One region of the Rhodoglobus sp. G.S.4 genome, then DNA from elsewhere that is predicted to be linked to it. Evidence: predicted binding sites of a transcription regulator. Region 1 holds the regulator's gene; the other holds the start of a gene.
The links. The regulator LexA, encoded in region 1, represses DNA repair genes until DNA is damaged. The targets are predictions, from matches to a motif close to TCGAACANNTGTTCGA.
Positions count from the first base shown of each region.

Region 2: AC061P_RS06210 (Rv2578c family radical SAM protein) is a predicted target of LexA. The motif match lies at 6,680-6,695, and genes of this name have one in related genera.

Region 1 covers NZ_CM152748.1:1,166,746-1,178,889, forward strand. The annotation lists gene dapF (diaminopimelate epimerase) at 1-433, shown strand, start outside; gene AC061P_RS05630 (class I SAM-dependent methyltransferase) at 471-1,094, opposite strand; gene hflX (GTPase HflX) at 1,136-2,686, shown strand; gene lexA (transcriptional repressor LexA) at 2,737-3,426, opposite strand; gene AC061P_RS05645 (LysM peptidoglycan-binding domain-containing protein) at 3,657-4,019, shown strand; gene AC061P_RS05650 (histidinol-phosphate transaminase) at 4,131-5,219, shown strand; gene hisB (imidazoleglycerol-phosphate dehydratase HisB) at 5,216-5,821, shown strand; gene hisH (imidazole glycerol phosphate synthase subunit HisH) at 5,821-6,453, shown strand; gene priA (bifunctional 1-(5-phosphoribosyl)-5-((5-phosphoribosylamino)methylideneamino)imidazole-4-carboxamide isomerase/phosphoribosylanthranilate isomerase PriA) at 6,533-7,282, shown strand; gene AC061P_RS05670 (SseB family protein) at 7,307-8,074, shown strand; gene AC061P_RS05675 (DUF1844 domain-containing protein) at 8,071-8,421, opposite strand; gene infC (translation initiation factor IF-3) at 8,730-9,347, shown strand; gene rpmI (50S ribosomal protein L35) at 9,340-9,534, shown strand; gene rplT (50S ribosomal protein L20) at 9,553-9,939, shown strand; gene AC061P_RS05695 (TrmH family RNA methyltransferase) at 10,044-10,847, shown strand; gene AC061P_RS05700 (amino acid ABC transporter ATP-binding protein) at 10,921-11,673, shown strand; gene AC061P_RS05705 (glutamate ABC transporter substrate-binding protein) at 11,712-12,144, shown strand, end outside.
Region 2 covers NZ_CM152748.1:1,273,359-1,285,502, reverse strand. The annotation lists gene AC061P_RS06265 (MerR family transcriptional regulator) at 1-12, opposite strand, end outside; gene ftsR (transcriptional regulator FtsR) at 240-938, opposite strand; gene AC061P_RS06255 (FHA domain-containing protein) at 938-1,447, opposite strand; gene AC061P_RS06250 (CDP-alcohol phosphatidyltransferase family protein) at 1,492-2,076, opposite strand; gene AC061P_RS06245 (hypothetical protein) at 2,160-2,603, shown strand; gene AC061P_RS06240 (RNA-binding S4 domain-containing protein) at 2,603-3,001, shown strand; gene AC061P_RS06235 (DUF4287 domain-containing protein) at 2,998-3,288, opposite strand; gene AC061P_RS06230 (SRPBCC family protein) at 3,301-3,786, opposite strand; gene AC061P_RS06225 (ArsR/SmtB family transcription factor) at 3,791-4,156, opposite strand; gene AC061P_RS06220 (thioesterase family protein) at 4,227-5,012, opposite strand; gene AC061P_RS06215 (Rho termination factor N-terminal domain-containing protein) at 5,116-5,382, opposite strand; gene AC061P_RS06210 (Rv2578c family radical SAM protein) at 5,580-6,671, opposite strand; gene AC061P_RS06205 (GNAT family N-acetyltransferase) at 6,810-7,274, shown strand; gene AC061P_RS06200 (GNAT family N-acetyltransferase) at 7,271-7,768, shown strand; gene AC061P_RS06195 (LLM class flavin-dependent oxidoreductase) at 7,765-9,135, opposite strand; gene AC061P_RS06190 (flavin reductase family protein) at 9,281-9,859, shown strand; gene AC061P_RS06185 (hypothetical protein) at 9,870-10,394, opposite strand; gene AC061P_RS06180 (NYN domain-containing protein) at 10,545-11,501, shown strand; gene AC061P_RS06175 (LLM class flavin-dependent oxidoreductase) at 11,566-12,144, opposite strand, start outside.

The DNA of each region.
Region 1 (12,144 bases):
AGAGCTTGAGATCGCCCGCCCGGGACTCGGTATCAACGTAGGAAACCCCCACGTGGTCGTTGCTCTCGCCGAAGAATCAGAACTCGACGGTGTTGACCTCGGCTACATCCCTGTAATCGATCCTGTGCCCGAGCACGGCGCGAATGTCGAGTTCGTGGTGCCGGCGGATCCACTCGTCAAAGACGGAGTTGGTTCGATTCGGATGCGCGTGCATGAACGCGGCAGCGGGGAGACCTTGTCGTGTGGCACTGGGGCCGTAGCAGCAGCGCTTGCCATTCGTCACTACGCGGGCCCGAACGCACCGCATCAGTGGCGCGTTACGGTGCCGGGCGGCACCGTGGTTGTGCGGATGTTCCCGACCGAAGACGGCGAACACGTCTCGCTCAGCGGTCCGGCGGAACTCGTTTACACCGGCAGTCTCGAACTGGCTTAGTTTCCGCGCTGCAGAGCGGCTAACTGCCGAGATTTTGTTAGTTCGCGTCGGTTGCGCGTTTGTGCGCCCGTAATACGCGATACCCCTTGCTGATGGCGGCGCGACTGAATGTGAAGTTGTCAGGGAATGCGGACTCCATCCAGCGATGTAGGGAATCCGAGCCGAGGTTGCGTTGAACAACGAGCCAGGCATCCGCATCCATTTCGAGCCTCGGCAGCCACGTTTCAAGAATGTTGTGAAGCTCGCCCTTGCCTACGCGAATGGGCGGATTCGACCAAATAGTCATAAACGTTATGTCTTCGGGAACATCTTCGGGCAGAACCGCGTTAATATTGGGTATGGACAATTTCTTGGCGTTTGCGCGCACCAGATCCAGTGCGCGCTCGTTGACGTCCACCGCCCACACCGTTGCATGAGGTGATTCGAGGGCAAGGGTGAGCGCCATCGGACCCCAACCGCACCCGAGATCAAGCAAGTTACCTCCCGGAGGAGGCGCTGGCACGTTCGACAAGAGAACTTGAGTTCCCGCGTCAATGTGCGCGGGGCTGAAGATCCCATTTGACGTGACAAGTTCTCGCTCGACGCCAGCAATGGTCGCGTGAATCGTCCGCAATTTGAGATCACTCTCGGGTGAAGACGAGAAGTAATGCTCGTTAGCCATGAACAGAACTTACCGAAAACTAGAGAAGTAGGGTTAACCCAATGACGCGAAACACGACAGAAACCAGTATCGAGGCCAACAACGGCGACGACGCCGAGCGTTCCGTCGAGCGCGTTCTCGCCAGCGAAGGCTCCACTCATGCTGCCGTAACGCGCTTCGGTGCTGGGGCATCTGGGGCGCAAGCGCTCCAATCGGATGCTCATTATGAAGCCGACCGAGACGGCGACCAGTTTGATCGAGACGACCGGCACGCACTGAAGCGTGTTCGAGGGCTCTCAACAGAGCTTGATGACGTCACCGAGGTCGAGTACCGCCAGCTGAGGATCGAAAACGTTGTGCTGATCGGAATCTACGGTCAGGGAGCGCTTCGGGAAGCGGAGAACTCACTTCGGGAGTTGTCCGCTCTGGCAGAGACCGCAGGCGCAGTGGTGCTTGATGGCCTCTTGCAGAGCCGTTCGCACCCTGACCCAAGCACGTACTTCGGTAAGGGCAAAGCAATCGAGCTGCGCGACGTTGTAGCCGCTACCGGCGCGGACACTGTCATTGCCGACACAGAACTTGCTCCCAGCCAGCGTCGTGCACTCGAAGATGTCGTCGGCGTGAAGGTGATCGACCGCACAGCGGTGATCCTCGACATTTTCAGCCAGCACGCGACAAGCCGTGAAGGCAAGGCTCAAGTGGAGCTAGCCCAAATGGAATACCTGCTTCCACGACTTCGTGGTTGGGGTGAATCGATGTCTCGCCAGGCCGGTGGCCAAGTGGGTGGCGCCGGCGCCGGTATGGGTAGCCGTGGTCCTGGTGAAACCAAGATTGAACTCGATCGCCGTCGCATCCACACTCGCATGGCTCGCCTACGCAAGCAGATCAAGGGATTCGCGCCCGCTCGGGAGGCGAAACGCGCCAACCGTGACCGGTTTGAGGTGCCAAGTGTCGCTATTGCCGGCTATACCAACGCAGGCAAGTCGAGTTTGCTCAACCGTCTGACTCGCGCCGGCGTGCTCGTAGAGAATGCGCTCTTCGCAACGCTCGATGCCACTGTGAGACGTTCGGAGACAGCAGATGGCCGGCTATTTACGCTTAGCGACACTGTTGGTTTCGTGCGCAATTTGCCGCATCAGCTTGTGGAAGCGTTCCGGTCGACCCTCGAGGAGATCGGGCAGTCTGACGTCATCGTGCACGTTGTTGACGCCTCCCACCCAGATCCCGGTGCTCAGCTGAGCACGGTGCGCGACGTCATCGGTGAGCTGGGTGCCCGCGACATCCCTGAAATCGTTGTCTTCAACAAGAGCGACCTTGCGGATGACGACCAGCGTTTGTTGATTCGTGGACTTGAGCCGACGGGAATCTTTGTTTCTGCCCGCTCGGGTGAGGGCATCGACGAATTGAACGCGCGTATTGCGGAACTTTTGCCAGCTCCGGAGGTCGAGGTGACTCTGCTCGTGCCCTATGACCGTGGAGAAGTCATCTCGCGCCTCCACGTGCAGGGGCGCGTGTTGGCGACGGACTATCGCGAAGATGGAACCCAGGTGCGGGCGCTTGTGCACCCGGCTCGACTAGCCGAGCTCGAAGAGTTCGTGAGTAAAGCTTCGTAGCGTCTGGTCGCGAGCTTGCGCGTTGGGCGCGAGCTCGCGATTAAACCTGCTTAGAGCGAGCGCAGTACCGTAACGACTTTGCCGAGCACTGTGGCGTAGTCACCGAGAATGGGCTCAAAGTTGGAGTTGCGTGGCAGTAGCCATGTGTGACCGTCGCGTTGACGAAATACCTTGACGGTTGCTTCGTCATCGAGCATTGCGGCAACGATGTCGCCATTTTCGGCTGTCTGCTGTTGGCGCACAACAACCCAGTCGCCGTCGCAAATGGCAGCGTCGATCATTGAATCTCCGACGACCTTCAGCATAAACAGGTCACCTTTGCCAACAAGTTGGCGGGGGAGAGGGAACACTTCTTCAATGTGCTGCTCTGCAGTGATGGGGATACCGGCGGCAATGCGGCCGACGAGCGGAACCATCGCGGCATCACCCATCGATGGGCTGATCGTGCTGGATTCGTCGACGGCGCTTGGCACGTCGATAAGAACTTCGATGGCGCGGGGGCGGTTGGGGTCGCGGCGCACGTAGCCGCTGAGCTCGAGCTGGTTGAGCTGGTGGGTAACGCTCGATAGCGAGGAGAGGCCGACAGCGTCTCCGATCTCGCGCATGCTCGGCGGGTAGCCCTGAGTAGCGACTGCTCGCTGAATCATCTCGAGGATCGCGAGTTGTTTCGCGCTCAAGCTGGTTCGCCGGCGGGTGCCACGCTCTGCGGCGTCGCCATTTGCGGCTATTGAGTCGGTCACGAGTCCTCTATTTCTGCCTCTAACGATTCCAATGTCAGTGGCTCATTCGAAACTGTATCCGCAGAACAAGCCAAAAACAAACATTTGTTCGAGTGTCGCGAGGCAATGTCGGTGGCTTGTTCGAATATGTACTTGAAATTAGAACAATTCGAATGTATGTTCGGAACACAGCTTCGCACCCGACTCTCCCGGCCGAGAGTCGGGTGCGGGAACCCCTAGAGGAGAATTTGATGTCCACTGCAGTGATTGCACCCAACGCGGAATCCCGTGCTCGGCAGTCCGCACCGCGTCTTCGCCTCACAACGCGTGGTCGCGTCGTCTTGATGACGCTCGCGGCCACGCCGTTGGTTGTTGCGGCTCTCGTTTTCTCCCTCAACGGTGGTGACGCTGCCGCTACGTTGGAGTCAAACGAGAACGCGTTCGTTTACGTCGACGTTTCCGCAGGCCAGTCGCTGTGGAACATCGCAGAGACCCATGCTCCTGGGCACGATCCGCGCGATGTTGTTGCTCAGTTGATTGAGCTCAACCAGCTTCCCTCAGCAGATGTCTTTGCGGGTCAACAGCTCGCGATCCCTGCCAGCTTTTCTGAATAGAAGCGCGCGCTAGCTCTTCGCGCGGTTCGCTCGTGGTGCATGCGAGAACGTAGAGGCTGATTGATTGAGGCAGCGTGACGCTTGTCAGCCGTCTGCATCTAGCATTGTGGAGTGACTTCGCTTTCAGATCTCCCTATCCGTGACGACCTTCGAGGGCTCAAGCCCTACGGTGCACCTACCGATCCGGTGAGCATCCAACTCAACGTCAACGAGAACACCCACCCCATCCCCGAGGCGGTGGCCACCGATATTGTGATGGCGCTGGCAAGAGCAGTGATGACCGCAAATCGCTATCCCGATCGAGAGTTCACTGAACTGCGGGAGAGTCTCGCCGAATACCTGGGGCACGGCCTCGCCGCTGCGAACATCTGGGCAGCAAATGGTTCCAATGAGGTACTTCAGCAAACGCTTCAGGCCTTCGGCGGTCCAGGCCGCAGCGTTCTCGGATTCCCGCCCACGTACTCTATGCACCCCATCATCGCCTCAGGCACCGGCACCGAGTGGGTTACGGCTTCTCGTGATGCCGGCTACGACCTCACTCCCGAAACAGTGGTGGCGGCGATAGCTGACCTTTCGCCGGACATCGTGTTTCTCTGTTCGCCGAATAATCCCACCGGCACTCCCGTCAGCAACGAGACGGTCGTCGCCGCCTACGACGCGACCGACGGTATCGTGCTCGTCGATGAAGCCTATGCAGAGTTCTCCGACCGCGAGACGGCGCTGTCACTGCTTGAGGGACGGCCGCGCCTCATTGTTTCCCGCACCATGAGCAAAGCGTTCGCGTTCGCCGGAGCTCGAGTGGGGTACTTGGCCGCCGATCCGGCTATCGCCGATGCCCTCAGACTCGTACGATTGCCGTACCATCTCTCCGCTTTGACGCAGGCGGCCGCAGTTGCCGCGCTTGCTCACGCCCCTGAGATGCTCGCGATGGTTGGGGAGATTAAAACTCAGCGCGACCGGATGAGCGCCGGGCTTGCGGAGTTGGGGTTCACCCCCGTACTGACCGAAGCAAATTTCGTGCTCTTCGGGAATGTTGCGGATCCGCAAGCACTGTTTAACAAGTTGCTCATTCAAGACATTTTGATTCGCGATGTCGGTATACCTCACCACTTGCGGGTCACTGCAGGCACTGAAGCAGAGACCACGGCATTTCTGGATGCGATGGCTGACCTCCAAGCGCTCGGTAGAGTTGAGCAATGACTTCACAGCGCACCGCGACGATCACGCGCGAGACCAGCGAGTCGAGTATCGAACTCTCGATCAATCTCGACGGAACAGGTACCTCATCCATTGAGACGAGCGTCCCGTTTTATGACCACATGCTCACCGCATTCTCGAAGCACTCACTGATCGACCTCACTGTGAAGGCGACCGGTGACACTCACATTGATGTCCACCACACTGTGGAAGACATTGGCATCGCTTTGGGTCTTGCCATCAAACAGGCGCTCGGCGACAAGGCCGGCATTTCTCGTTATGGCGATGCGCTTGTTCCTCTTGACGAGGCGCTTGTTCGAGCGGTTGTCGACGTCTCGGGTCGTCCGTACCTCGTGCACACGGGGGAGCCTGCCGGGTTTGAGATGCACTTGATCGGTGGACACTTCACGGGATCGATGGTTCGTCACGTTTTCGAAGCGATCAGCTTCAACGCGGGTATTACCGTTCACATCACTGTCTTGGGTGGGCGTGACCCCCACCACATCGCTGAGGCTGAATTCAAAGCCTTTGCTCGTGCGATGCGCGGTGCTGTTCAGCCCGATTCCCGTGTCACCGGAATTCCGTCAACAAAGGGTGCGCTCTAGTGGTTGCGCCCTCAGTTGTCATTCTGGATTACGGATCGGGCAATATCCACTCTGCGGCTAAGGCTCTAGAGGCTGCCGGCGCGAGCGTGCGATTGAGCGCTGACCGTTCTGTTGCTGAGGCTGCTGACGGGCTTCTCGTGCCAGGGGTTGGCGCATTTGCTGCTGTCATGTCGGCACTGGAATCAGTGCGCGGTGGTGCGATTATCGAGAAGCGCCTGACAGGCAGCCGCCCAGTGATGGGGATTTGTGTCGGAATGCAGGTGCTGTTTTCTTCCGGCGATGAGCACGGTGTTCAGACCGACGGACTCGATGAGTGGCCGGGTGTTGTAGAAAAGTTACCTGCTCCAGTTTTGCCCCACATGGGCTGGAACACGGTCGAGACTCCCGACGACACGACTATTTTCGATTCGATTCGCGACGAGCGATTCTATTTCGTCCATTCCTATGCTGCACAGCAGTGGACACTTGACGTTCAGCCCCCATTTCCACAACCCAAGCTCACGTGGGCAGACCACGGCGGTCGCTTCCTCGCTGCCGTCGAAAATGGACCCCTGACGGCTACTCAATTTCACCCGGAGAAGTCTGGCGAAGCCGGAATCCGACTACTAAGCAACTGGTTGGAGACGCTCTGATTTTGCGTCAGTTCGACGTGCACTAGTATCGGATGCTTGTGCGCGGCGTTCCGCGATCAGGTCTTCAGAGAGCAAATCTATGAGCGAGTTCAATAAAACACCCAGCCTCACACTTCTGCCTGCCGTCGATGTCGCTGACGGTAAGGCCGTTCGACTCACTCAGGGCGAAGCGGGAACCGAGAAGAGCTACGGCGACCCGTGCGCGGCGTCGCACGACTGGGTTGACCAGGGTGCGGAGTGGATCCACTTGGTGGATCTTGACGCTGCCTTCGGTCGCGGCAATAACCACGCGATGATCAAGAAGGTCATCAAGTCGACGCCGAAGCGCGTCAATATTGAACTTTCTGGCGGCATCCGTGACGATGCGTCTCTCGAGGCCGCGCTTGCCACCGGCGCGAAGCGCATCAATCTCGGCACGGCAGCGCTGGAGAATCCTGAGTGGGCTGCCCACGTAATCGCTGAGTACGGCGAGGCTATTGCCGTTGGTCTCGACGTGCGCGGAACGACGCTCGCTGCTCGTGGCTGGACTCAAGAGGGTGGCGACCTGTGGACGGTCCTCGACCGTCTCGAGTCAGCCGGATGCTGCCGCTATGTGGTTACTGACGTGACTAAAGACGGCACTCTCCAGGGCCCGAACATCGATTTGCTTCGCCAAGTGATGGATCGCACTCACCGCCCGGTTATCGCCTCTGGTGGCGTCTCAAGTCTCGATGACCTCATCGAGCTGCGCGAACTCGTGCCTCAGGGTCTCGAAGGTGCGATCATCGGCAAGGCACTTTATGCCAAGGCTTTCACCCTTGCGGAAGCACTTGACGTTTCATCGCAGTAACTATTTTTTGCATCGGACGCTGATATGAACTCGACAGACTCCGCCGGCACTCCTTGGGAGGGTCGCTCGTTCGAACCGAATCCTGCTCCCGATGACGACGGAACAGCACCTGTTGCGCTCATGGCCGTCATCACTCGGTTCCATCAGGGCAATGCGACTGAGGCAGACGTAGTTGATTCCATTCGTGAATCTCGGCTTCTCATCCCGTTGCTTGCGAAGGCGGGGGAGACGGAGACCACCGAAGCCGGACTCACGATTGACAAGACTCAAGAGTTATCGATCGTGACGGTGACGGGCCCGGATGGTCGGGCAGTTCTGCCGGTGTTTAGTTCGGTCACTGCGATGAGTAATTGGAACCCGGACGCTCGCCCCGTTCCGGCAGCCGGCACCCGCGTAGCTCTCGCCGCTGCGAGCGAGAACACTGATCTGGTCGTTATCGATCCACTGAGTGACAGTGAGTTTGTTATCCGTCGACCCGCGCTGTGGTCGATCGCGCAGTCAACTGACTGGACTCCCAGCTATTTGCGCACCGACGTGCGAGACGAATTCGCGATAGCCGCTGCAGAAGAAGCCGACGTTGCTGAAATCCAGTTGCTCGCGGGAGATCCGGGGGCGCGATTGCAGGGCCCTGAACTGGTTGTTCAAATCGCTATGAAGCCGGGGCTTGACCGCGAAACGCTCGATGCCACGATGGATCGGATGCGCGAGCGCTGGGCTACTTCCGAACTCATCGCGCAGTCGGTCGATTCTCTGGCAGTGCAGGTAGTTCGAGCGCCGGAGTCGTCGCTCTAGTTCACTGGCCCTGTCCATTTTTCGCCTGGACCCTGACCGGGTGCATCAGGGATGGTGGATGCTTCGCGGAACGCGAGTTGCACTGAACGAAGGCCATCGCGCAGGGGGCGAGCGTGGTGGTTGCCGATCTCCGGCGCTGCTGCGGTAACCAAACCGGCGAGGGCATTGATGAGTTTTCGCGCCTCGTCGAGGTCTTTTTCTGATTCCGCATCTGGTCCGTCGGAGAGCCCGAGTTTTACTGCTGCAGCGCTGAGCATGTGTACGGCAACGGTGTTAATTACCTCTACCGCGGGCACCTCAGAGATGTCTCGAGTTTCATTGACGTCGTCATTGGTGGGCTCGCTCATGATGTCCTTCGCTAATTGGGGTTCGCTCTGCTATCCTTATGCAGGCCCGGGGCTTGCCCCGGATACGAAAGTGGAGATTCTCCCACCTGTCAACCGCATACAAGGTTACCGGGTAGTTACACCCCGCATGGTTCGCTTGCGGTGCAGTGTGTGTAATCAGTTGTGATTATGCCTATTGTTCCGGATGCTCGCCTGCAGCTTTAAAGGGTGTTGCAGCGTTCTGCTGCATTTGATCCTCTTTCGTGCCACGGCATCCGCCGAACTGTATTTCGTGAAACGCTCCGCGTACATGAAGTGCACCACGAAATGTGAGGAGAACACGCATCAGCGATCCCCGTACCAACGACCGAATCCGAGTTCCTGAGGTCCGTCTTGTCGGACCCGGCGGTGAACAAGTCGGTGTCGTCTCAATTGACGTCGCCCTCAAGCTCGCCCAAGAGGCAGATCTAGATTTGGTCGAGGTTGCTCCCAGCTCAAAGCCTCCCGTTGCCAAGATCATGGATTACGGCAAGTTCAAGTACGAAGAGGCGCAGAAGGCGAAAGAAGCTCGTCGCAATCAGACGAACACGATCCTCAAAGAGGTTCGTTTCCGTCTGAAGATTGACACGCACGACTACGAAACCAAGCGCAAACGTGCTGAGGGATTCCTCGCAGGCGGCGACAAGGTCAAAGCAATGATCTTGTTCCGTGGCCGTGAGCAGTCTCGCCCCGATCAGGGTGTGCGTTTACTTCAGAAGTTTGCCGAAGATGTGTCGGAATTCGGTTCAATCGAATCAACGCCGACTATTGACGGTCGCAACATGGTCATGATTATTGGCCCACACAAGACCAAGGCAACAGCGAAGGCTGAAGCCGAGGCCCGCAAGGTTGCTAACAAGAAGCCTCGTGAGGCAGAAGTTCCAGAGAAAGAGGAGAAAGATGCCTAAGCAGAAGACGCACTCAGGCACCAAGAAGCGTTTCAAGGTCACCGGTAGCGGCAAGGTCATGAAGCAGCAGGCTGGTATGCGACACAACCTCGAGGTTAAGAGCAGCAAGCGTAAGCGCGCGCTCAACCAGGATCAGGTCATCGCACCGCAGGACGCCAAGACAATCAAGAAGCTTCTCGGTAAGTAAAGGGTTTAGGAATACATCATGGCAAGAGTTAAAAGGGCGGTAAACGCTCACAAGAAGCGTCGGGTTATCCTCGAACGCGCCAAGGGTTACCGCGGTCAGCGTTCGCGTCTCTACCGCAAGGCCAAGGAGCAGGTTACTCACTCGCTCGTCTACGCATACCGCGACCGCCGCGCCCGCAAGGGTGAGTTCCGTCGTCTGTGGATCCAGCGCATCAACGCTGCGTCACGTGCAAACGGGCTTACTTACAACCGCCTCATCCAGGGTTTGAACCTGGCTGGAGTGCAGGTTGACCGTCGCATCCTCGCTGACCTCGCCGTCACCGAGCCTGCTACGTTCGCGTCACTGGTTGCAACCGCTAAGGCTGCACTTCCTGCTGACACGTCAGCACCGCGTTCGGCTGCCTAGGCAGTCGCACCACACATCGTGCAACGGCACGCTGTACAGGCCATTTCGGCCAGTACAGCGTGCCGTTTCTCTTATATTGGGCGGCCGAGTCTAGGGTTGAAGACGTGATTGATAACCCGCGCTCACCACGCGTCCGAGCCGTGGCCAAACTTGAGAAGAAGAGCGCTCGGTCCGAGACCGGGCTCTTTCTGCTGGAGGGCCCGCAGTCAGTCTCTGAAGCCCTCAATTTTCGGCCGGAGCTCCTCGTGGAGCTATACGCCACTCCTACCGCACTAGAGCGTCACACTCATCTCGCTCGTGCGGCTGAAGAAGCCGGCATCGAGATCGAGTTTGTTACCGAGCAGGTAATCGAAACAATGGCTGACACCGTAACGCCACAGGGTGTTATTGCCGTGTGCCGTCAGTTCCCAACATCGGTCAAGGACCTACTTTCCGGTGGGCCCAAGCTCATCGCGATCCTCGAAGAGGTGCGCGACCCCGGCAACGCGGGAACAATAATTCGAGCCGCGGATGCCGCTGGTGCCGATGGAGTGATCCTGACCGGTCGAAGCGTCGACCTCTACAACCCCAAAGTAGTGCGAGCAACAACCGGTTCGCTCTTTCACCTTCCTGTCGCTGTCGGCGTTGAGCTTGAGGCTGTTCTTGAGCGTGTCAAGGGCGCCGATCTTCGAGTAATTGCGGCAGACATCAAGGGTGGCGATTTACTCGCAGCGCGCAACGACGGTGTGCTCGATCATCCGACCGCCTGGTTGTTTGGCAATGAGGCTCGTGGACTGACTGACGAACACTATGCGCTTGCCGATTGGGTCATTTCGGTGCCGATCTATGGGCACGCAGAGTCGATGAACTTGGCGACAGCGGCATCGGTTTGCCTTTATGAGAGTGCATTCGCTCAGCGCAACAACTGATTCTGTGTCACGAGCGTGTTACAACTAGGCGTGCCGTTTGACCCTCGTTGGAGGCATGTGGTTGTCTTGCAATATGGCAGCACAGAGCGGTGAACCTCTGGTCGTAGTCGACCATGTCAACAAACATTACGGTGAGCTGCACGTGCTCAAAGACATCACAACCACGATTCATCGTGGCGAGGTGGTGGTCGTTATCGGGCCTAGTGGTTCCGGCAAGTCCACACTGTGTCGTGCGATCAACCGTCTTGAAACCATCGACGATGGCACGATCACGATCGATGGCAAGCTTCTTCCCGAAGAGGGCTCCGGGTTAGCAAAGCTGCGGGCAGACGTCGGAATGGTCTTCCAGTCGTTCAACCTCTTTGCGCACAAGACGATTCTTGAGAACGTCACGCTTGGCCCGCGCCGTGTGCGCAAGATCGGCAAGGCCGAAGCTGACAAGCACGCGATGGAACTCCTCGACCGCGTGGGTATCGGCAACCAGGCATCCAAGATGCCGGCTCAGCTTTCTGGCGGTCAGCAGCAGCGAGTAGCTATTGCTCGTTCGCTCGCGATGGATCCCAAGATCATTCTTCTCGATGAGCCAACGTCTGCTCTCGACCCCGAGATGATCAACGAGGTTCTGGATGTCATGGTCCAGCTCGCGAAGGATGGCATGACCATGCTGGTTGTCACCCACGAGATGGGCTTCGCTCGCAAGGCCGCCGATCGAGTCATCTTTATGGCGGATGGCGAAATCGTTGAAGAGGCCGAGCCCGAGCAGTTCTTCACCAACCCTCAGTCTCCGAGAGCGCAGGACTTCCTCTCGAAAATTCTTACTCACTAAAGCAGCGAGTAATTTCACCACAGCATAAGGAGAAAAATATGAGGCTCAAAAAAGGCCTATCGATCTCTGCTATTGCGCTTGCTGGCCTCCTTGGCTTGAGCGCGTGTGCAGCAGACACCGGTACCACCGACCCCGATATTGTCGTTCCTGAGTTCGAAGCAGGAACCACCATGGCTGACCTCGCTGACGCGGGAAAGATCACCATCGGCACCAAGTTCGACCAGCCGCTGTTCGGCCTCAAGGGACCGTCTGGCGAGCCAGTTGGTTTCGACGTTGAGATGGGCAAGATTATTGCCGCGTCGCTGGGTATTAGCGAAGACAACATCGAATGGGTCGAGACTGTTTCAGCCAACCGCGAAACGTTCATCGAGAACGGAACCGTTGACATCGTCATCGCTACGTACACGATCAACGACAAGCGCAAGGAAGTTATCTCCTTCGCTGGACCGTACTACAACGCGGGCCAAGACA
Region 2 (12,144 bases), 110 kb from region 1:
CAATTCACTCATGGCATTGCCCCTCTAGATTCTGATTCGACCAGCACGAGAAACGATCAACCTTCATGTTGAAGTTGACGCTTAATCTTTCGTGTTACCCCACGGTAGTCACGCCCGCCGCATCGATCAACGACATTCGCAAAAACTCCGCGGCGTGTCGGAATTAGTCAGGGTAACTGTGCCAACGTCAGCTAATCGCGCCCGGCCACAACCAGAAAACGATCAACGAATCGACCGTACTACGAATCGAGTCGACTGAGGGCAGATCGGATAAGACTGCTGCGAACAATCTCTAGCTGGCCCGCAATTTCACGAGCCATCTCTGCAGCGCGAGCCCGGCTCGATGCATCCTTGCGACGAGCTACGGGCATCAGTGCGCTCTCAATGAGCCCCAACTCGCGCTCAGCGGACGCGCGGAAGCCACGCAAGTGCCTCGGCTCAATTCCGCTGCGCTGAAGCTCGACAAGCGACTTCAGTACCGCAAGCGAATCTTCGCCAAAAACATCGGACGCCACGATAAGCGACGACGAAATCGCATCGCTCAAAAGCATGGGGGTTGCGCCAGCTTCGCGAATTAACTCTTCCCGCGTGAGCTTGCGCTCCGCCGACAGCATCGATGCTGCCGCAACGGCACCACCAGGAAGTTCAGGAGTTCTCCCGGCATCCATTTCTTCGAGATAGCCACGGATTACCTTGAGCGGCAAATAATGGTCTCGCTGCATGGAAAGCACAAAACGAAGTCGCTCCATATCGGACGACGAAAACTTGCGATACCCCGACGCCGTTCGTGCTGGCGCCACGAGTTTGCGCTCCTCAAGAAACCGAAGCTTCGACGGAGTGAGATCGGGAAACTCAGGACTGAGTTTTGCGAGAACTTGCCCAATACTCAACAGTACTGGCGCTGGAGCTTGACGCGCTTGACGCGCAACCCCAGCCACTAATTACCAGCCGCCGACGGAAGGTCACGGCGAGACGCGTAAAACGTCAGCCTGTACTTGCCAACCTGAACCTCAGCGCGGTCACGAAGAACCGCGGTCGACTCGATGCGGTCACCCCCGAGATACGTTCCGTTGAGCGAGCCCAAATCCTTAACATCGAATGTTGTACCGCGACGCAAAAACTCGACATGACGACGCGAAACAGTCACGTCATCGAGAAAAATATCCGCCTCAGGATGACGACCAACAGTAGTGATGTCGGCATCCAGCAGAAAACGTGCACCAATATTTGGTCCGCGGCGCACAATCAGCAGCGCAGAACCTGAAGGCAGCGCAGAAATTGCTGACTGCTCATCGACCGAAACATCGGCGCCCATTGCCGCGACCTGAGCCGCAAACTCGTGACTATAGGTAGCAGTGGTGTCGATTCGCTCGACAATAGGCTGCGCGGACGTCTCGTCAGCCGACTGCATGTCGGCGCCGTGACCACTATTCATTGACTCAACCATCGCAAACCTCCCTGACTGACCAGCGTATCGGATCGGAGCACTCCTCAACCCCTCGGAATGCGAGAAATTCGGACCGATTGTGCGACATAGATGAACCCAGCCCACCAATACAAGAACGCACCCCACAAAGCGAAAGCCCAACCGATGGGATCAGTGGCCCACGCGACGTCAGGAAACGCCTGCCCGAGCATCAGGATTGGAAGAGCATAGAACAGTGCCGCTGTCGCAACTTTGCCGAGGTGATGAACCGGGAGCGGGCCAAATCCATAGTTCGCCGAAATGAGTCCCAAAATTACGAGCATGATTTCGCGCGCGACGATGATGATGAAAAGCCACCACGGAATGACATTCCGTGCCGCCAAACCAATAAGTGCCGCAAAAATGAAAAGCCGATCGGCAGCGGGATCTAGCAACTGCCCCAATCGGGTGATCTGGTTGAATCGTCGCGCAATAACGCCATCGAGAAAGTCAGTCACGCTCGACACTACAAGAACGACAAGCGCAAGAACATCCTGTGCCGAGATGATGAAAAAAAGGAACACCAGCACGAGTGCGAGTCGGATGAGACTCAGCACATTGGGCACAGTCCAGACACGGTTGCTGATCTCGGGTGAACTGCTGACTGCCACACTTCGAGTGTAGCGAGCATCCGACCACGAAATGCCGCGATCGAAACAAGAACTTGCTAGCCATCAGGCGTAGCCTTAGCCCCATGTCATGCATCCGCTTTAATACTCCGGCGCAGCGGGCCCAAATGCGGGCAATGGCCCCATCGATGCTCACTGCTGAAGAGGCCGCTGATCTTCACCCAGCACCAGAAGTTACCCCAAGCAAGATTGCTCGACTGCGCATCTTGGCTGGCGACCCCAACCCGAAAATTCGTGAAAGTGCGGCGAGCAGCCACAACACGCCCGTCGACGTGTTCGAGGTGCTGGCTCGCGATACTGACGAGGACGTTCGCGCCTGCGTGGCACGCAACGAATATGCGCCGTGCGACGTGCTGCGGATGCTCGTGGATGACCCCTCGGAGAAGGTGCGGGGATTCCTCGCCATCAACTACTTCGTTCCCGAGGACACCATGAGCACGCTCGCCGCCGATGACAACGCCACAGTGCAGCGCCTTGTTCGCTGGAAAACTGAACTCGCCAGCGCCTAGTGGCTGCAGGCACAGTACGCGTCGATAGCTGGTTGTGGGCAGTGCGCGTCTTCAAGACCCGCTCACAAGCCACCGCAGCCTGCCGGGCCGGACACGTCAAAATCGGCGGTACGAGCGCAAAAGCCGCGCATCCGGTGCGAATTGGAGATGAGGTCCGCATTCGCATTGCCGGATTCGACCGCATCCTCGTTGTCAAACAGACCATCGTGAAGCGAGTCTCAGCAGTCACTGCCGCCGAGAGCTTCATCGATGAGACTCCTCCGCCACCCTCCCGCGAGGAAGTGGCGCTGGCACCCCGCCGTGATCGTGGAGCGGGTCGACCTACCAAGCGTGAGCGTCGCGAGCTGGAGAAGCTACGGGGTCGCGACGAATCGGATTCGCGACCACGCGACGACTAGTTCGGCTTCGTTGCGATTCCATCGAGCCAGAGCACGTCAGCTTCGTCACGATGAGCACCAGCGGTGCCCACATGCTTTGCGTCAATGTTCGGGCCTTTTGTGATGACGTGCACCATCGCCATGCCGTGCCCACGCCCCAGACCGTAATCGTTCTTGAGCCACTCCAGAATTTCAGCGGCCTTGACCGATCGGCCCGCAAGCCCCTTCTGCTCTGCGATCGCGATGAGTTGGCGAGGCGTGACACCGGTCTTCTGTTCTACCGCGTCCAGGTAAGCCTGAAATGACATCCCGCTTCCAGCCTAGCCTTCGTCAAGGATGGCGCGGATTTGGCCAAGAGCTTCGCGCATTCCCTCTTCCATGCCCATCTTGATCATTTCCTCGAGCTGAGCGGCTGACTCGAATCCTGAATGAATCGTGAGCCGGGTTCCGTTGTCTACAGGCTCAAAGACGAGGCGAGCGATCGTAACACCGAGGTCGCCACTCGGCTCACCAGCATCATCCGCAAATCCATCTTCTATCGATAGCTCGCGCGGTTCGACAATAGAGGTGAACTTCCACCAGCCATGCATCTTCTCGCCCTCAGGACCCGTCATGTAGTAGTGGGCGCGACCGCCAGGCTCGAACTCGAATTTCACAAACGTCGCCGGCCACTCGGGTGGCCCCCACCAGCGCTCAAGTTGCCGAGGGTCACTGACCAGTTGCCAAGAGCGCTCAAGCGTGGCGGGAAACTCGGCGGTCGTCGTGAGAGTCAGTGCCTCAACATCGGTGTGGCTCGTGACGTTCATTGCTTCACCTGTTCTTTCGTTCGTTGTCTATGTCATTGGGGTCGTCGTTGAGCACAGCGGCCATGCGCAGCGCTCGCTTCTCCCACACCTCTTCAAAGTGCGAGAGAAGTTCTTGGATTCGATGAATGGATGTCAGATCGCCGCGAACTATTTGCTCACGGCCGCTGCGCTGCTTCGACACAAGCCCAGCCGCCTGCAGCACGGCAACGTGCTTTTGAACCGCGGCAAAACTCATCTCATAGCTGCTGGCGAGACGCGAGACAGAGATTCCTTCCCGCATTACGCGCGTGACTATGTCACGACGTGTGGAATCAGCGAGAGCGCGAAACATCGCGTCCACTTCGGCGTCTGTTACTTCATCTACAACCATTTGGTTGTAGATTACGCTCGCAGGACGGGCAACACAAGACCCACATGAGAATTAATTAGCAGGTGGATGCTTACAGTTTGCGGAGCGTCAGGATCTGCTCAGCTCGACCGAATGGTCCGCTCAGATCGTGGAGGACAGTCGATGTCAGGCCGACCCCATCAGCCCCAAAATTTACGGCATTCTGCAATCCAAGCCACTCCCCAGTTGGCGCACGATAGAGATGGATCTGCAAGTCAACATTCGGGAAGGCGTACCCGCCCTCCCCCGGCTTGACGCGCGTGGCGATGCCATTGCTCGTGTCAACAAGCCCCATCAGCCGCACAAAATCGCTTACCGGCTCATCTGTCAACAGAGGATACGGTGTGCGCAACCACACGCGTCCGTGTCCAGGACCATGATCCGGAAGAGCCCGTGCGTCAATCGATTGAATGTAGCCTCCTGGCCACTTCGAGAGATTCACTGCGCCAGTTGCGTGCTCGGGAGCCAACATCCGTTCGTCGACAACTCCTTCTACTGCTGAGGTGTCGGAGGTGTGAAGACGCCACGCAGTCGCTCGAACTGCGACACGACCCGCAGCAACGAGCTCAGCTTGGACAAGTTCGATTGTGCGCCCCGGCCTCAGCAGCGTTGTCTTCACTTCGAAAGCACCATCAGGAATGAGCCCGAGGATCTCGTAGCTGATGCGTGCAATGCGGAGTTCTGTCCGCGCTTCGAATGACTCAAGCGCGTGCGCCAGAATTCCGGCAACCGGAGCCATGTGCTGCTCGTGCGGATTCCACGCTCCTTGTGCGTGAATCGTGGACTCAAAATGAGTGTCGTCGTGGCGAACGTAGTAGGCAGAAGCTTGAGAGGTCACCGCACCAGCCTAATGAGACGGTCTCACTGCCGCAGCGTGTGCACCACATTTGCTCACTCACGCTCAGGCACGTGGAGCCATATCGAACCGCGTCTAGGCACTCCTAGTGTGAGCGCAGCTTCGCGATCAGGTCGTCCTTGTTGAGCGAAGAGTATCCGTGCAGGTCCAGTTCGCGTGCCCGATTCTGCAATTCTTTGACTGTCCAGTCTTCGTAGGATCCTGACTCTCCCCCTCGTCGCCCAACTTCGGATCGTCCATCCCGTGCCGCCGCGTTCGCAATGCGCGCTGCTTTCTCCGCTGACGCACCGTCGTTGCGGAGTTCCTCATAGAGCTCCGGGTCCTTCACCCGTGAATTCTTGTTGGCAGGCATCTTCGTTTCACTCCTCAGGTTCGATTCGTCTCCATTAGGGGCGTCATCAGCTTCGGCCCCTTTTGCTGCACGAGGCAGTAGATTCACGATAAACACGGGCGGACTGAGCCCCCACAAATTTCTGAGAACGTCGAGCGAACGTGCAGCCTGCTCCCAGATCGCGGTGAGCAGGAATGGGTGCGACTATGCGCGAACCGCTAAAACAACATGGGTTGCGGCATCGCCCTAGCGGCCAAGGCTGGCGGCATTTCTTCCGCGATTAGCGATCGCTCCCCATTGACGTCTCGCGTGCTTACAGCGGCACGCGAACCAACGATTCCTGTCGCTGGGTCAAGTGCGGTTCGCTCGAGACCGTGCCGACGGATAATCGGACGCAATTTGGCTGCCAGCCAGTGACGATACTCCTTGGGAGCGTAGGTGCCGCGTGAATACATTGAGTGATAGCGCTCGAGCAATTCCGGATGCGCCGCTTCTAGCCATTGGAAGTACCACTCCTTGGTTCCGGGCTTGAGATGAAGGGCAGAATAGGCAATTGATGTTCCGCCGGCATCCTTCACCGCGGCAATTGCACGCTCCAAGTGGTCACGCGTATCGGTAAGAAACGGCAGGATCGGCATGAGAAAGACTGCGCAATCGAGGCCAGCATCTCTCACTGCAGTCACTGTGGCGAGGCGTGACTTCGCAGTCGGCGTACCAGGCTCGACCGACTGTTGCAGCTCATCGTCATAGATAGCGATCGACATCCCGATATCGACGGGTACGTGATCGCTTGCCTCTTTCAGCAGTGGCAAATCTCGCCGAAGCAGGGTGCCCTTGGTGAGAATCGAGAGCGGCGTTCCCGAACCGGCCAATGCAGCAATGATGCCCGGCATCAGCCGGTATCGACCCTCTGCGCGCTGGTAAGGGTCAGTGTTGGTTCCTAAAGCAACAGCGTGCCTTCCCCAGCTGGGCTTGCTGAGTTCTTTGGCCAGCACCTCAGCAACATTGACCTTCACCACGATTTGAGTGTCAAAGTCTTTCCCTGAATCGAGGTCGAGATATTCGTGCGTCGGTCGCGCGAAGCAGTAGGTGCACTGGTGAAGGCATCCGCGCATCGGGTTGATGGTCCACCCGAACGGCATATCGCTTGCGGTGGGGACTTTGTTGAGGGCGCTCTTGGCTACTACCTCGTAGAAGGTGACGCCCTGAAAGTCTGGCGTGCGAACCGTACGCACAAGATTGTTGAGCTTCGCAAGGCCGGGCAGCGCGTTGGGGGCCTCACTGCTGACCTGTTGACCACTCCATCGCATGCTTCTATTCGAACATATGTTCTAATCAATGGCAACTTCCACTGATGCGGCACTAAGGCCCCCGCCCACGCTGATAACGTCATAAGAGTGTTTTCCAAAGTGACGGTCCCGACAACTCTCCACACGCGAGATGGTGAAATGACGCTTCGGTATTCCGAATTGGGCGACATCGACACCATCCTTCAACTTCTGGCGGATGACCCAGTCAGCGCCTTGCGGGGAGATACCGCGCGCCCCGAAGATCGCCCGGCCTACGAAAAAGCGTTCCACGCGATCGCAACTACTCCCGCGAACGCATTGCTCGTTGTCGTTGCACCCAGTGGTGATGTCGTAGCCACCATGCAATTGACCGCGATTCCCGGGATGGCGCGGCGAGGTTCACACCGCCTCCAAGTCGAAGCCGTTCGGGTTGCGGCAAGTCAGCGCTCATCGGGCATCGGCGGCGCGATGATGCGGTGGGTCATCGACATCGCAGCGCCAACACTCGGCGCTTCGCTCATCCAACTCACATCGGATGAGGCGCGCACCGACGCGCATCGCTTCTACAAGAAGCTGGGCTTCGAGGCATCGCACATCGGGTTTAAGTATTCGATCAAGCTATGACCTCAGTCGCCGACGCTAAAAACGACGGCGTCACCCTTCGTGACCTGCGTCTCAGCGACGGTGATGCAGTCTTTGAGTGGATGCGGGATCCAGAGTCAGTCGCAATGGCCGCATTCACGGCACCAGACCCCGACGACCGGGCCGAATTCGATTCCTGGTTTGCTCGCATTCTCGCGAACCCCGACGTTGTAGCTTGCGCGATCTACCGCAGCGGAACTCTCGCCGGAATGATAGCCACCTTCACGATGGACGACCAGCGAGAGCTCACCTACTGGATCAGTCGTGATTTCTGGGGTCAAGGAATCGCCAGCGCTGCACTAGCGCTAATGCTGGAACTCGACACTCACCGCCCGCTTCAGGCACGCACAGCCACACACAACATTCGTTCCGCCGCCGTAGTGCTGCGCAATGGATTCGTCGAGATTGGCCGCAACGTCGACTTCGCCGCCGGCGTGAAACGGGACACCGAAGAGATCATCTTCGAGCTTCGCTAGGGACGTCGGCGATAACTCGCCCCTGCATGCTCGGCTGGCAGCCGGTTTCCTCGTCCGTGAAGCTTGTTGCGCAGCGTGCCCTCCACGTATTCCTCAGGATATAGACCCCGCTCGCGCAACACAGGGATGACGTACTCCACGACATCTTCGAAGGTACCTGGCGTAATGGCATACGCAAGATTGAAGCCATCAACGTCGGTCTCTTCTACCCACTGTTGCAGCTCATCCGCGATTTCCGTGCCCGAGCCAATGATGAACGGACCCAGACCCCCGATAGCGCCGAGTCGGGCAATATCGCGAACTTTCCACTCGCTTCCGTCATTGTTTGCCTGCTGAAAGTTGGCGACTGTTGACTGGATTGCATTGCTTTTGACGTTGCCAATGGGCTCATCGAGGTCATATTCCGAAAGGTCGATCCCCATCCATCCGGACATGAAGACGAGCGCTCCCTCTTCGCTTGCGTAGCTGAGATAGTCGGCATACTTCGCGTGAGCTTTCTCCGTGGTGTCATCCGTGATGATCGTGAGCAGTGTGTAGATTCGCGCAGAATAGCGATCACGGCCAGCCTCTTCAAGAGCATCCCGGATGCGGCCAACCGTTGCCTTGAGTCCCGCTTTAGTCGAGGCAGCAACAAAGATCGCTTCGGCGTTGCCTGCCGCGAACTGGATGCCCCTCGGTGATGCGCCTGCCTGGTAGATCACCGGGGTTCGCTGCACCGACGGCTCTGACAAATGGATCCCCGGGACCGTGAAATGTTTGCCCTTGTGCTCAATGTCGTGAACTTTGCTTGGGTCGGTGAACACAACGGTTTCGCGATCACGAATAACGGCATCGTCTTCCCACGAGCCCTCCCACAGCTTGTAGAGAACTTCGAGGTATTCGTCGGCGTGGTCATAGCGATCATCATGCTCGAGCTGATCATCATTGCCCATATTGCGGGCTGCTGAAGGAAGATAGCCGGTGACGACGTTCCAACCGATGCGCCCCTTGGTGAGGTGATCAAGCGTCGACATGCGACGCGCGAAAGGGTACGGATGTTCGTAGGCCGTGCCGGCGGTGATGCCGAATCCCAAGTGTTCCGTGACATGCGCCATGGCCGAAACGAGCAACAGTGGGTCATTCACCGGAACTTGCGCGCCGTGGCGAATCGCAGCCTCATTGGAACCCGCGTACACATCGTAGGTACCGAGGACATCCGCAATGAAGATGCCATCAAAGGTGCCACGTTCGAGCAGCTGGGCAAGTTCCGTCCAATAGTCGAGGTCTTTGTAGCGCCACGATTGGTCATCGGGGTGGCGCCACATTCCTGACGACTGATGGGCGACGCAGTTCATGTCGAAGGCGTTGAAGCGAATTTGTTTAGGCATGCCACCATGGTGCGCCGAGCAGCCATTCACTGCACCTGGCAGTGAAACAACGGACGAAACACAGAGAAATAAAGCGACACATTCTCGCTTCGCTGGCGGATGCGGCGCATTCTTGTTCGCATCCCCACAACCTTCGGATGGACGAATGCAGACGACAGCGAAACATCAGAGTCTCTCGCACGATGAGGCGTACAGCCCCGATGAGCGCACCTCGCCCGAAACTGAGATCAGTGGCGACGATTTTGCTCGCGCCTTTCGTCACTATCCTGGCGGTGTTGCGGTCATCACCGCCGACTCCCCCGACGGTCCCGTTGCCCTCACAGCGACATCGGTTGTTTCTGTGAGCGCGGTACCGCCGCTCCTCGCGTTCTCGATCAGCCATCGCGCATCCACCGCCGCGAGCATCCGGAGCGCGAACTCCTATGTGGTCCACTTCTTGGGAAAAGACCAACTTGAAATCGCGCAACTGTGCGCAACTAGCGGTGTTGATCGATTTTCTGACACCAGTTTGTGGAGACGACTGCCGACCGGTGAGCCGTACTTTCCGAGCGCACCAGCTTGGGTCGCAGGAACGCGGGTCGATCAACTCGACGCGGGAGCCGCATCCATAATTTTGCTTCGTGCGACACAGTCCGCAGTCGATTCTGGGGCAGAAGGCACTCCACCGCTCGTCTATTTCAATCGCGGTTGGCACCAGCTCGGCGAACACTCACAAGTGAGCTAGCCCAGCGGAACTAAACCGGTGCAACCTCTGACGCCGACTCGTCATCGCCCCACGACTCAACTAGTGAGATCCGGCCACGGGAATCCTTTATCGCAAGAGTGAGCGCGATTATCGCGGTAGCAATGCCAATGACGCCGAGCGGATTTGCGATGCCAATGGCTATTCCTAGTGCCGGCTCGGAGGGACCGCTAATTATGGTCTGAAGCCCCTGAGGTGTTGAATCCGGAATCGTAAGTCCCAGGAGAAATCCGCATATCCCGGAGGCGATGAGCAATGCTTGGGTTAAAACCCGCGTCTCGAACCCGCGACGTGCCGTGCGCCGAACTGCCAGCCCGGTCAGCACCAACAAGACCGCAAAAATGAGTCCGAGCGTTGCGGCGTAGACAATCGTGAGGTCACCCCCGATGCCAAAGAGGTGCCGACCGAACGAAATCCAGCCAGCCACGCCGATGCCTGCCACGATTACGGCAACGCCGGTGTGGCCTTCCCGCGGGATCCCGGGGGTGGCTCGAACCCGAATTGCACTGTAGCTCATGACTTGCTCTCCATCACTCTGATCGCCCAATGGTAGCGACGATGAGGTTCCCCCAGTCGCTGACTCGCGCGGCGTGTACTGCTAGCGTGAGCCGAAGAAGCCTCAGTAACGTTGTGCGCGAGGTGGACCGCTCTAGCCGGAGGAGACCCCATGCCCGCTTCCACAGAAGGACGCGTTGCCGTCTACATCGATTTCGACAACATCGTGATCTCGCGCTACAACCAAAAACACGGCAATGGTGCGTTTCAGACGGACAAGGTTCGGTGGCACGTCTCAAACCGTGCAAGCACGACGCCGGTCGGGACCAAGCTCGCGGACGCCGAAGTCGACGTTGAGGCCCTGCTCGACTACGCCTCCTCGTTCGGCACAGTTGCGCTCAGCCGCGCCTACGCCGACTGGTCTTTACCGGTCAACTCGAGCTACCAGAAACAGCTCATCAACCGCGCTGTCGAACTCGTGCAACTCTTTCCGCTCACAGCTCAAATGAAGAATGGGGCGGACATCCGGCTGTCTGTTGACGTCATGGAAGACCTTTTTCGTCTGCCCGACCTCACTCATGTGGTGATCGTTGCTGGCGACTCAGACTATGTGGCGCTAGCGCAACGCGCCAAGACCCTTGGTCGCTTTGTCGTCGGTGTCGGAGTCGCTGGTGGCACAAGTCAAGCGCTTACCTCCTCGTGCGACAAATTCGCCGACTATGACTCGCTGCCGGGTGTTGAGTACGGCGCCAGTGCGAATGAATCGCCGGTCTCCGCCTTCACCGCTGCACCACCCGCCACAGACGACGGGGCAACAAAGACACCTACTCCCGAATCTAAGTCCAGCGCAAAGGCCGCCAACACCGATCCGCCGGCAACTAAGGTATCTCCATTCAAGGTGCTAGTGCGCGCTATGCGGCTAGTGCAACAGAAAGAGGATTCAGAGTGGCTCCACAGCTCCGCGGTCAAGAATCAGATGCTCAGAATTGATCCGTCGTTCGATGAATCTTCGTTGGGCTTCACAACTTTCAGCGAGTTTGTGAAGTCTCGCCTATCGCACGTTGAGATGCGCGAGCATGACGGCGTCCGGCAGCTTAGACTCCGCACCAACGTGACACTGCCTGAATAGCGAGCCTTGGTTCTGTGCAATAAATCAACCGGAGATCGCGTGCCAAAAGATGCGTCTTGGCGCGTTAGGCGAGCAGCTGCTCCGCAAGCAGTTCAAGAGCCCGCACGCGTACAGGCGACGTGTTCGGCGCATCCGCATCATGTGCCGAGAGCCCTGGGCTGACCATAACTTCGTCAACACCGAACCGGGTCGCCAGCGAGCGGATGCGGGCTGCCGCAGCCACGGGTTCGTCGATGACCCAACGTTCGGCCATATCATCGACCATCTGTTGCTGCGGAGCGGCAAGTTCCGTCGCCGCAGCCTGCTCAATTGTCGAGAGCGGACCAAGAGGCATCCCACTGAGGAGCCGAGCCATCTGCTGCAACTGGGGAAGCGCAGCAGCTCGCGCTTCTGCCGCGGTATCGGCGACCGCAACATTGAGCGTCAAGAAGGTTCGTGGCTCCTTCAGCTGATCCGAGGGGACAAAGTTGTCGCGGTACAAACCCAAGATGCGTTCTGTTCCCTCACCAGAGAAATGATGCGCGAACACGTACGGCATGCCCTGGGCTGCGGCGAGTCGCGCAGAATAGTCACTCGATCCCAGCAACCAAAGCTCAGCAACTGACGACGCATTCGGTGTCGCGGTGAGCTCATACACCTGGCC